Ketobacter sp. MCCC 1A13808: one gene and its partner. Each later gene encodes a partner of the first gene's protein in a complex. Links are inferred from orthologs where the notes say so. Each region holds a gene or a part of one and is shown in the gene's direction. Other genes may lie near its edges.

Region 1 (5,650 bases):
AATCCAGACCGGCAAAACCAGGGTTGAATAGCTCAGGTCTGGGCAGATGGCCGGCCACGATAGGCAGACGAGAGTGATAGTTCATGTAATAGGCGGCGAACTCGGTTTCGATTGAATCCACGAAATAGCGGGCCGCCAAGCCGAATTGGCCTTGGTCGTCAGGTTCCATATCCTGGCTGCGGGGCAGAGTGGTAGCGGCTGCACCGGGCGCTCCGAATTCGTTACCGCTGGGCATGAATCCACCGTAGCAGTTTCCGCCTGCCAGATCCGTCGTAGAGAAATAGGTGCCGCAAGGCGGTAATTTGGTTTCTCTCCACTCAAGCAAATAAAAGGCTTCCACGGTCAGGTTTTCGGTGACACCGAGGGAGGCGTACAGCGCATTCAGTGGAATCAGTGCATCTTTTACTTCTGAGCCGGGTGCCAACAAGGCTTGTACGTCGACCGGGTTAACGGAGTTAATACCGTTAGGGAAAAATAAACCTTCGCCCCAGCTGATGACCTGTTTACCCACACGAACGTTTAAAGGGTGGTCTCCTAACCACCAGTCACCCCAGATGAAGGCATCCAGAATGTCTGCGCTGCGGCCGTCGCTTTGGTTGGGATCAAGATTTTGACCGTTGGCATTCTGACGGTAGTACACCGGTAAGTCCGTTACGCCATCGCCATTCACAATGCGATTGTCATAGAACGCTTTACCGCGAACAAAAGCACCGTAGTTTTTGTAGTTCAGCTCCACATCCATAACAATTTTGGCGAGTTCGGAAAAAGTAGAGCCTTTTTTCCAGAGCAGGTTGCTGTTGTCCTGCGAGCTGGTGCCGTGCAGGTGAACCATGCCCATGTCCAGTAACTGCTGCGGGGTGAAGCCCGGAGAGTTCGCCAATGCATTGACCTGTCCGACACCACGATAATCCCTGTCATCTGCTCGCCACGAAGCCCCAACAGATACCGTAGTATCCACCTGCATCGAAAAATCGCCGCTTTCGTAATTGAATGCTTGGGCGGGTACCACTGCACCGGCGGCAGCGATTGCCCCCGCTAATGCAGTGAGCTTAAAATAATTTTGATTTGCCATCAGAGTCGAACTCCATTCATCAATAATTGTTATTTGTATGGAAGACCAAACTGTGCGGAAGTCGAATAGGGAGGGATAACAAAACGAAGAAGACAGCTATTGGGATGTTTTTTTTGTTATCGTTAATCCGGTTCGAAAGGCGCACCTTCTCACTTTGGTTAGCAAAAATATATACGTAAAATTACAGAACGTGAAACTTTCTAGCGACATTTTTCACATATTGGCCGTATTTTGGCTGATTTTTGCCAGTCTTTCGGTCTTTTATAAAAAAACGGTCTAGATGCGGCAGTCTTTTGATTTGCTTTGGTACTTGTCCCTTGAAATCGGTAAAATGCGCCGATGAAAAATACTTCACTGATCCAATCTTTAAACCCTGCCCAAGCACAGGCGGTGCAATCCAGCGCAGATCGCTTGCTGGTGTTGGCCGGCGCCGGTAGCGGCAAAACCCGTGTACTCGTTCATCGTATTGCCTGGTTGATCCAGGAGCAGAATGTATCTCCCCACGGCATTTTATCTGTTACCTTTACAAATAAAGCGGCTGTGGAAATGCGACACCGTATTGAGGCGCTGTTGTTGTCGCCAACGTCTTCCATGTGGGTGGGGACGTTTCACGGTATTGCCCATCGTTTGTTGCGCATGCATTACCAGGACGCCAGGTTGCCACAGAATTTCCAGATTCTGGATGCGGATGACCAGCTCAGGTTGGTCAAGCGAATAATGCGTCAAATGGAGCTGGACGAGTCGCGCTGGCCTCCCAAGCAGGCGCAGGCGTTCATTAACAGCAATAAAGATGAAGGCTTGCGCGCAGCGCATATTGATGTTCACGGCGATGCTTTTCAGCAAACACTTGTTAATATTTATCAGCAGTATCAGGATGCCTGTGATCGAGGCGGCATGGTGGATTTTGCGGAACTGATCTTACGCAGTCATGAATTATGGCTAAACAATCCGGCCATTCTCGCCCATTACCAGCAGCGTTTCCGCCATTTACTCGTTGATGAGTTTCAGGATACCAATCGCATCCAATATGCCTGGCTGCGGGTGCTGGCGGGCAACCAGGTGCCGATTACCATCGTCGGCGATGACGATCAGTCAATCTATGGTTGGCGGGGGGCTCGCATAGAAAATATCCGTTCATTTGGTGATGATTTCGGGCGTACGGAAGTGGTCAGGCTGGAACAGAATTATCGTTCCACGGCCACCATTCTGAATGCCGCGAACGGAGTGATCGCCAATAACCGGGACCGTTTGGGTAAGCAGTTGTGGACTTCGGGTGACGAAGGCGAACCAATTTCCCTGTACGCCGGTTTTAATGAAGTGGACGAAGCCCGCTTTGTATCCGATCGTATTCAGCAAACGTTGCAGCAAGGTTTACGGCGCAGTGACATTGCCATTCTTTATCGCTCCAATGCCCAGTCCAGGGTGTTAGAAGAAGCATTGTTGCGCGCTGCAATCCCCTATCGCATTTATGGCGGTCATCGTTTTTTTGAGCGGGCGGAAATAAAAAACGCGTTAGCGTATTTGCGCTTGATGTCGCACCGGGATGACGATGCTGCATTTGAACGAGTAGTGAATACGCCAACACGGGGGCTGGGTGACAAATCCCTGCAAAAGATTCGCAACGCCGCGCGGGAATTGAAGATACCGTTGTGGCAGGCCAGCTTGAGTGTGTTGCAGCACAAGGCTTTGGCAACAAAGGCCGGTAACGCCTTGCACGGCTTTATGGGTCTGATCGAAATGCTGGACCAGGAAACCCGCGGTTTAGGGTTGTCGGAGCAAGTGGAGCGCATGATTGATGCGTCCGGGCTAATCGTCTATCACCAGAATGAGAAAGGCGAAAAAGGTGAAGCACGGGTAGAAAACCTGAAAGAATTAATCAGTGCCAGTCGCGAATACGAAACCAATGGCGACGAAGAATCCGCTACCCTGGCGGCGTTTCTGGATCACGCTGCGTTGGAGTCGGGTGAAACACAAGCTCGCGAAGACGAAGATTATGTGCAAATGATGACACTGCATTCCGCTAAGGGTTTGGAATTCCCGGTGGTCTTTATCACGGGGGTGGAAGAAGGATTGTTTCCCTCCATGCGGTCAGTAGAAGATTTACAGCGCATGGAAGAAGAACGGCGTCTGGCCTATGTCGGAATTACCCGGGCAATGAAGACGTTGTATCTGAGTTATGCAGAAAGCAGGCGCATTTACGGCAGCGAAAATATTCATACGCCGTCGCGTTTTCTGCGCGAGATTCCAGCCCATTGCCTGCAGGAAATTCGTGCCAGTGCCAATATCACCCGTCCGGTTACGGCGATCCGTGGGCGTGCACCTGCAGACAGCAGTTCGCCTTATCAATTAGGCCGTTCCGTCAGCCACCCCAAGTTTGGAGAAGGTGTCATAATTGGCTGCGAAGGGCAGGGTCCTAACGCTCGGGTTCATATTAATTTTACCGCGCCTACGGGGGAAAAATGGTTGGTGGCGCAGTACGCGCGGCTGGAGCTGCGCTGAAACCGGGCGCGTGTGAGGCGGATGCCGTGGCAACCGGCTGTCCGGCAAACCGCTGGGTGGAATAGGCTAGACAACAAAAACAACATAATCGGGAGTTTTCAGATGAAGTGGACGCATAGGGTTCTGCTGCTTGTATTCATGCCATTCGTTATGCTATCAGGCTGCGGTGAAGACACGCCTGCAACGCAAGCGGTAAGCGGTGAACCGCAAAAAACCTTTACCTGGAAAATGGTCACCACCTGGCCACGAAATTATCCCGGTTTGGGTATGGCGCCGGAAAATTTTGCCAAGGCGGTTGGTGAAATGAGTAATGGTCGACTGCAGGTTAAAGTGCATGGTGCGGGTGAGTTGGTACCTGCGCTGGGCGTGTTCGATTCGGTTGCTCGTGGCGCCGTGGAAATGGGGCACGGCGCGGCTTATTACTGGAAAGGGAAAACCCCATCCGCTCAATTTTTTACTGCAGTACCTTTCGGATTGAATGCCCAGGAAATGAATGGCTGGCTGCATTACGGCGGCGGTATGGAATTGTGGCGCGAAGTATACGAGCCGTTTAATCTGGTGCCGTTTGCCGGTGGCAGTACCGGAGTACAGATGGCTGGTTGGTTCAAGAAAGAAATTAACAGTGTGGATGACCTGGAAGGCTTGAAAATGCGGATTCCCGGCTTAGCGGGCGAAGTGTTTCAACGGCTGGGTGGGGTGCCGGTGACGTTGCCTGGTGGCGAGCTGTTTACTGCGTTGCAGACCGGTTCTATTGATGCGACCGAATGGGTCGGGCCCTATAACGATCTGACTTTTGGTCTATACAAAGTAGCGAAATACTATTACTACCCGGGTTGGCATGAGCCGGGAGCGATGCTCGAATTTATTATCAATAAAGAAGCCTGGGAAAGCTTGCCGCCGGATTTGCAGGCGATAGTGACCTACGCCACCCGCGCTATCAACCAGGACATGCTGGACGAATACACCGCACGGAATAACGCAGCACTCGAGGAACTGGTCAATAAACACGGGGTGCAATTGCGTAAACTGCCGGATGATGTGCTGAACGCCTTACGGGTAGCCTCTGAACAGGTGATCGAGGAAACCATTGCCGATGACGAAATGGCGAAGAAAGTATACCAATCATTTAAAGATTTTAAGGAGAGCGTCGTGCCGTACACCCGAATTTCAGAAGAGGCTTTTCTTAAGACCCGGGACCAGGAAGGTCGTGATTAACATTGCGGTATCGCAATAGCGGAAGGGAAAACAGGGTTGCTGTTTGTGTGTCCCTTTCCGCCATTGCTGCATGTATTCAGCTTGTGCGTGGCACTGGCCGGGTACGGCGGTTTTCATCAATAGCGACAAAGGTGAATTGCCCTTCGGTGACTTTACGGCATTCAGCGTCGCTGTAATGCTGTGCCCAAACCTCCACCACAATGGCCATTGAGCTGCGCCCGATGTCTTTCACGGTGGTGTAACAGCTGACGACCGAGCCCACCGCCACCGGGCGCAGAAAAACCATTGAATCAAGGGCTACTGTGGCTACCCGACCGCGGGCCAGTCGATTGGCGGTGACGGCACCGGCCAAATCCATCTGAGACACTAACCAACCGCCAAAAATATCCCCTTCGGCGTTCGCGTCTGAAGGCAGGGCGACGGTTTGCAAGGTGAGTTCACCTTGAGGCGTTGGGAAATTATCGTCTTCGCTTATATCGTTCATGTGCATCCTGTAGGGCTGGAGCAAGTGGTTAACGGTCTCTAGTGTAGCAAATTTTTAGAACTCTTAATTGTTATAGACTATATCCGGCAACCAGGTAGCAAGTGAAGGCCAAATTGCAATCAATGCGAGCGTAATCAACTGAATAATGATAAAAGGCACAACTCCACGATAGATTGTGGTGGTCGAGATGCTATCCGGGGTCACGCCGCGCAAATAAAACAGGGCAAATCCAAAAGGTGGGGTAAGGAACGAGGTTTGAAGATTAACGGCAATCATAACTCCGAACCAAACCGGATCCAGTCCCATGGCCAATAATACCGGACCTACAATCGGCACTACCACAAAGGTAATCTCAATAAAATCCAGAATAAAACCCAGCA
Region 2 (4,805 bases), on another replicon or contig:
CAGCTTTCCTGCTTTGTCCGATATCAATAAAACCATGGAAGTGTTCGTGGTGTGCGTGAAACTCGCGTCAATCAGGTTGAAACTGCAAGCTGAATAGCGTTTGCAGATCATTCTGATCACCGTCGTAAAAGGCCTGTGCTCCCTTCGTGTTGACAGGCCTTTTTTATTTTTTGCAACAGGCTTTGTGTTATATTCAAAGCATCTATGAGACTAACCCGCGCTAGAAGGTAGCCCTATGATTCCAGTAGTACTCTCAGGTGGAAGTGGTTCAAGATTGTGGCCTCTTTCCCGATCTTCTCATCCCAAACAGTTTCTGCCGCTTTGTTCTGATCAGTCAATGGTTCAGGAAACCCTGACTAGGCTTTCGCGATCGGTTGCCAGCCAAAGCCCGATTTTTGTGACGGCAGAAGATCAGCGCTTTTTGTTGGCTGAACAGATTCGTAGTCTTGGTGTTAGTGATTCCAGAATTATACTTGAACCCGCTCGACGCAATACCGCTCCGGCCATTGCGCTGGCTTGCTTATGCGCCTTGGAGCAAGATCCTGAAGCCGTGGTGTTAGTCCTTCCTTCTGATCATCACATTAAAGACCAGCCTGCCTTTCATGAGGCGCTGGCGTTAGCTAATGCCGCCGCACTGGAAGGCAAGCTGGTTACGTTCGGGATCGTACCGAGCAAGCCTGAAACCGGGTACGGTTACATCAAAGTGGGTAACCAGAAATCAGGGCCCTCTCGCCCGATAGCCGCTTTTGTTGAAAAACCGGACTTTGAAACCGCTAAACAATACGTGGCTGATGACCACTATTACTGGAATAGCGGGATGTTTGCTTTTCGTGCCGACTTATACCTGAGTGAATTGGCCAAGTTTAATCCTGATATGATAGCGGCCTGCAGAGCCGCGTGGCAGAACAAGTCCCTGGATCTGGATTTTGTGCGTATCGGTACCGATGACTTTTTGAAAAGCCCGGAAGATTCGATTGATTACGCCGTCATGGAAAAAACCGATAAAGGTGTCGTCATTCCGCTGGATGCCGGCTGGTCGGATGTGGGGTCTTGGCAGTCCTTGTGGGAAGTGAAGGAGGGCGATGAGTTTGGGAATGTGTTTGAGGGGGATGTACTGGCATTGGACACAGAGAACTCAATGGCTATTTCCCAGAGTCGGTTGGTGTCCTTATTGGGCGTAAAGAACATAGCCGTTATCGAAACCCGTGATGCAGTATTGGTCGCGGATATTGATCAGGTCCAGCGGGTCAAGAATATCGTTAAAACCATCGAAGAATCCGGGCGCACCGAACATGAATTTCACCGTGAAGTGCACCGGCCTTGGGGTAAGTTCGATTCCGTGGATGCCGGTGGCCGTTACCAGGTGAAGCGAATCACCGTTAAGCCGGGCGCGCGGTTATCCACCCAGTTACATCATCACCGTGCCGAACATTGGGTCGTCGTGCAGGGGACTGCGAAAGTTAGGCGTGGTGACGAAACAGTCATGATCAGTGAAAATGAGTCCGTTTATATCCCGCTTGGTGAGGTGCACTCGCTGGAGAATCCGGGCAAAATTATGCTGGAAATCATTGAAATTCAGACCGGCGCGTATTTGGGCGAAGATGATATTATTCGCCTGGATGATACTTACGGCCGGGGTAATAACGATTAGACTCCCCTTATAGGTAACAGTGCGCAAATTCAAAGTTCATTCAAAGTACCAGCCGGCGGGCGATCAGCCCACCGCCATAGCCAGTCTGGTGGAAGGCCTTAATGATGGGCTTTCTCATCAGACGCTGTTGGGGGTCACCGGTTCCGGTAAAACCTTTACTATCGCCAATGTGGTGGAGCAGATTCAGCGGCCGACAATGGTCATGGCCCACAACAAGACGCTGGCAGCTCAATTGTACGGCGAGTTTAAAGAGTTTTTCCCTGATAACGCTGTTGAATATTTCGTTTCTTATTACGATTATTATCAGCCGGAAGCCTATGTGCCTTCATCCGATACCTTTATAGATAAAGACTCCTCGGTTAACGAGCATATTGAGCAAATGCGGTTGTCTGCTACGAAAGCGTTGCTGGAGCGGCAAGATGTGTTAATTGTTGCAACGGTGTCCGCGATCTATGGTTTGGGTGATCCGGGGAGTTACCTGAAAATGGTCTTGCACCTGGACCGTGGTGATCCGATTGATCAGCGCACGATTCTGCGTCGATTGGCGGAGCTACAATACACCCGTAACGACACGGATTTTTATCGTGCGAATTATCGCGTGCGTGGAGAAATCATCGATGTGTTTCCCGCGGAATCTGAGCGAGAAGCGCTGCGAATCGAGTTGTTTGATGACGAAATAGAGAACCTGTCCTTGTTTGATCCGCTGACAGGAGAGGTGTTGCAGCGCTTACCTCGTTATACGATCTATCCTAAATCCCATTATGTTACTCCCCGCGAAACCGTGGTGGGCGCGATCGATAATATCAAAACCGAGTTACATGATCGGTTGGCGTTCTTCAGTAACGAAAGTAAATTGGTGGAGCACCAGCGTCTAGGGGAACGTACCCGTTATGATCTGGAAATGATGCAGGAGCTGGGGTATTGCACCGGAATAGAAAACTATTCCCGTTATCTCTCAGGGCGTGGTGCCGGAGAACCACCTCCGACGCTGTTTGATTATCTGCCCGATAATGCGCTTGTGGTAATCGATGAATCCCATGCGACGGTGCCCCAGATAGGCGCCATGTATAAAGGTGACAGGTCGCGCAAAGAAACACTGGTTCAGTATGGGTTTCGTTTGCCCTCTGCTTTGGATAACCGGCCCCTGCAGTTTGAAGAATGGGAGGCCTTATGTCCGCAAACGATTTTTGTTTCCGCTACACCGGGCAATTACGAGGCGGAGCACCAGCAGGCCGTTATCGAGCAGATTGTGCGGCCCACCGGTTTGGTCGATCCACAGATAGAGATTTTGCCCGCTACCACACAGGTGGAAGATTTGTTATCTCAAATCTCTGCGACCATTGCCAAACAAGAGCGGGTCCTGGTAACCACCTTAACCAAGCGCATGGCAGAAGATTTGACGGATTACCTGGCTGAGCACGGAGTACGTGTACGCTATCTGCACTCGGATATTGATACCGTGGAGCGGGTAGAAATTATCCGGGATTTACGCTTAGGCGAGTTTGATGTGCTGGTGGGCATTAATCTGTTGCGCGAAGGTCTGGATATGCCGGAAGTCTCTTTGGTGGCAATTCTGGATGCCGATAAAGAGGGCTTCCTGCGTTCTGAGCGTTCCCTGATTCAGACTATCGGACGCGCAGCCCGGAATCTGAACGGGCGGGCCATACTCTATGCAGACAAGATAACCAATTCTATGCGCAAGGCGATGGACGAAACAGAGCGTCGCCGCAACAAGCAGACGGAGTTCAACAAAGCGAACGGCATTACCCCCGCCGGGATCAGAAAATCCGTTGAGGATATTATGGAGGGTGCTCGTGCGCCGGGCGGTAATCGTAAAAATCTGCGGAAAGTGGCTGACCGGAGCGGTGAATATAAAGTGGATATTGCCTCGATGGAGCCGCGTCAGGTAGCGGCAATGATCAAGGAGCTTGAGCAAAAGATGTTTAAGAGTGCGAAAAGCCTGGAATTTGAAGAAGCCGCCCGTATCCGTGATGAAGTTCAGCGATTGAAGGATCTAGCCTTTATCCAATAGTTAGGCAGGGTAGGTAGCTATGCTATGATTCTGCATCTACGAGCTAGTATTAATATTGAAGTACAACGAACTATTTGAATAGCGAGGAACGCATCTTATGAAAGTTCTGGTGACCGGAGCGGCTGGATTTATCGGTTCCACTCTTTCCCACAAATTGTTGGATAGAGGCGATGAGGTTATTGGTCTGGATAACCTGAATGACTACTATGATGTGTCATTGAAAGAGGCAAGATTAAAGCGGCTTCAGGATCGCAATGGATTCACCTTTGTTAAAGCATCGCTGGAAGACCGGTCTGCAGTGGAACAGATGTTCAAGAAAGAACAGCCTCAAAAGGTGGTCAATCTGGCGGCTCAGGCGGGTGTGCGCTATTCCATTATTAACCCCTACGCCTACATTGAGGCGAATGTGGTTGGGTTTATAAACATTCTGGAAAATTGCCGTAACAACAAGGTTGAGCATCTGGTTTATGCATCCACCAGCTCTGTGTATGGCTCCAATACAAATATGCCGTTTTCGGTGCACGACAATGTGGATCATCCGGTGTCTCTTTATGCGGCCACAAAAAAGTCCAACGAACTGATGGCCCATACTTACAGCCACCTGTTTAATTTACCAACAACCGGATTGCGATTTTTTACGGTTTATGGTCCCTGGGGCCGTCCGGATATGGCTTTGTTTCTGTTCACCAAAGCGATTCTGGAAGGTAAGCCCATTGACGTCTTTAATTACGGCAATCATCGGCGCGATTTCACCTATGTGGATGACATCGTGGAAGGGGTGGTCCGCACGCTGGATAATGTAGCGGTGCCTAATCCGAACTGGACCGGTGACAAGCCCGACTCGGCAACCAGTAAGGGGCCATATCGCCTATATAATATAGGTAGCAATCAGCCAATTGAACTATTGCGCTACATCGAAGTGTTGGAAGAGTGTCTTGGCAAAAAAGCTGAGAAAAATCTGCTACCTATGCAACCTGGTGACGTACCGGATACTTATGCCGATGTAGATGATCTGGTCACTGATATGGGGTATCGTCCGGATACGCCGATAGAGACCGGCGTTAAGAACTTTGTAGATTGGTACAAGGACTTCTATCAAGTCTGATTTTTGAAATCTTGACT

The links. Proteins that work in one complex are often made in the same cells at the same time.
Region 2: the proteins of uvrD (region 1) and uvrB are in contact, whole or in part, in a crystal structure (PDB 7EGT), measured with the Thermus thermophilus proteins. The link is inferred for Ketobacter sp. MCCC 1A13808 from one-to-one orthologs. Residues at the interface, in WP_096412145.1 of Thermus thermophilus: His654, Arg656, Phe657, Gln666, Asp668, Glu669, Lys680, Arg681, Leu682, Ser683, Lys685, Tyr686, Ala687; in WP_096411307.1 of Thermus thermophilus: Glu23, Leu25, Arg26, Asp27, Gly28, Glu29, Arg30, Phe31, Arg55, Glu326, Asp327, Phe328, Glu379, Ser382, Gln383, His398, Gly400, Arg401.

What each region holds. Positions count from the first base shown.
Region 1 is NZ_VRKW01000009.1:134,768-140,417, reverse strand. Bases 1,020-3,991 are described here. They hold uvrD (DNA helicase II), read left to right. Parts: upstream 1,020-1,411; coding sequence 1,412-3,571; downstream 3,572-3,991. Other genes in these bases: FT643_RS16385 (TRAP transporter substrate-binding protein), read left to right, coding at 3,674-3,991; FT643_RS16395 (DUF1302 domain-containing protein), read right to left, coding at 1,020-1,072. In the rest of the region: more of FT643_RS16395, read right to left, coding at 1-1,019; more of FT643_RS16385, read left to right, coding at 3,992-4,786; FT643_RS16380 (acyl-CoA thioesterase), read right to left, coding at 4,863-5,270; FT643_RS16375 (TRAP transporter large permease), read right to left, coding at 5,334-5,650. UniProt on the Escherichia coli protein: A helicase with DNA-dependent ATPase activity. Unwinds DNA duplexes with 3'-5' polarity. Translocates on single-stranded DNA with 3'-5' polarity. Initiates unwinding more efficiently from a nicked substrate than double-stranded DNA.
Region 2 is NZ_VRKW01000005.1:259,948-264,752, forward strand. The notes cover bases 1,292-4,176. They hold uvrB (excinuclease ABC subunit UvrB), read left to right. Parts: upstream 1,292-1,670; coding sequence 1,671-3,683; downstream 3,684-4,176. Other genes in these bases: FT643_RS12400 (mannose-1-phosphate guanylyltransferase/mannose-6-phosphate isomerase), read left to right, coding at 1,292-1,651; FT643_RS12410 (NAD-dependent epimerase), read left to right, coding at 3,781-4,176. Outside these bases: FT643_RS12395 (aminotransferase class I/II-fold pyridoxal phosphate-dependent enzyme), read left to right, coding at 1-97; more of FT643_RS12400, read left to right, coding at 236-1,291; more of FT643_RS12410, read left to right, coding at 4,177-4,788. UniProt on the Escherichia coli protein: The UvrABC repair system catalyzes the recognition and processing of DNA lesions. A damage recognition complex composed of 2 UvrA and 2 UvrB subunits scans DNA for abnormalities.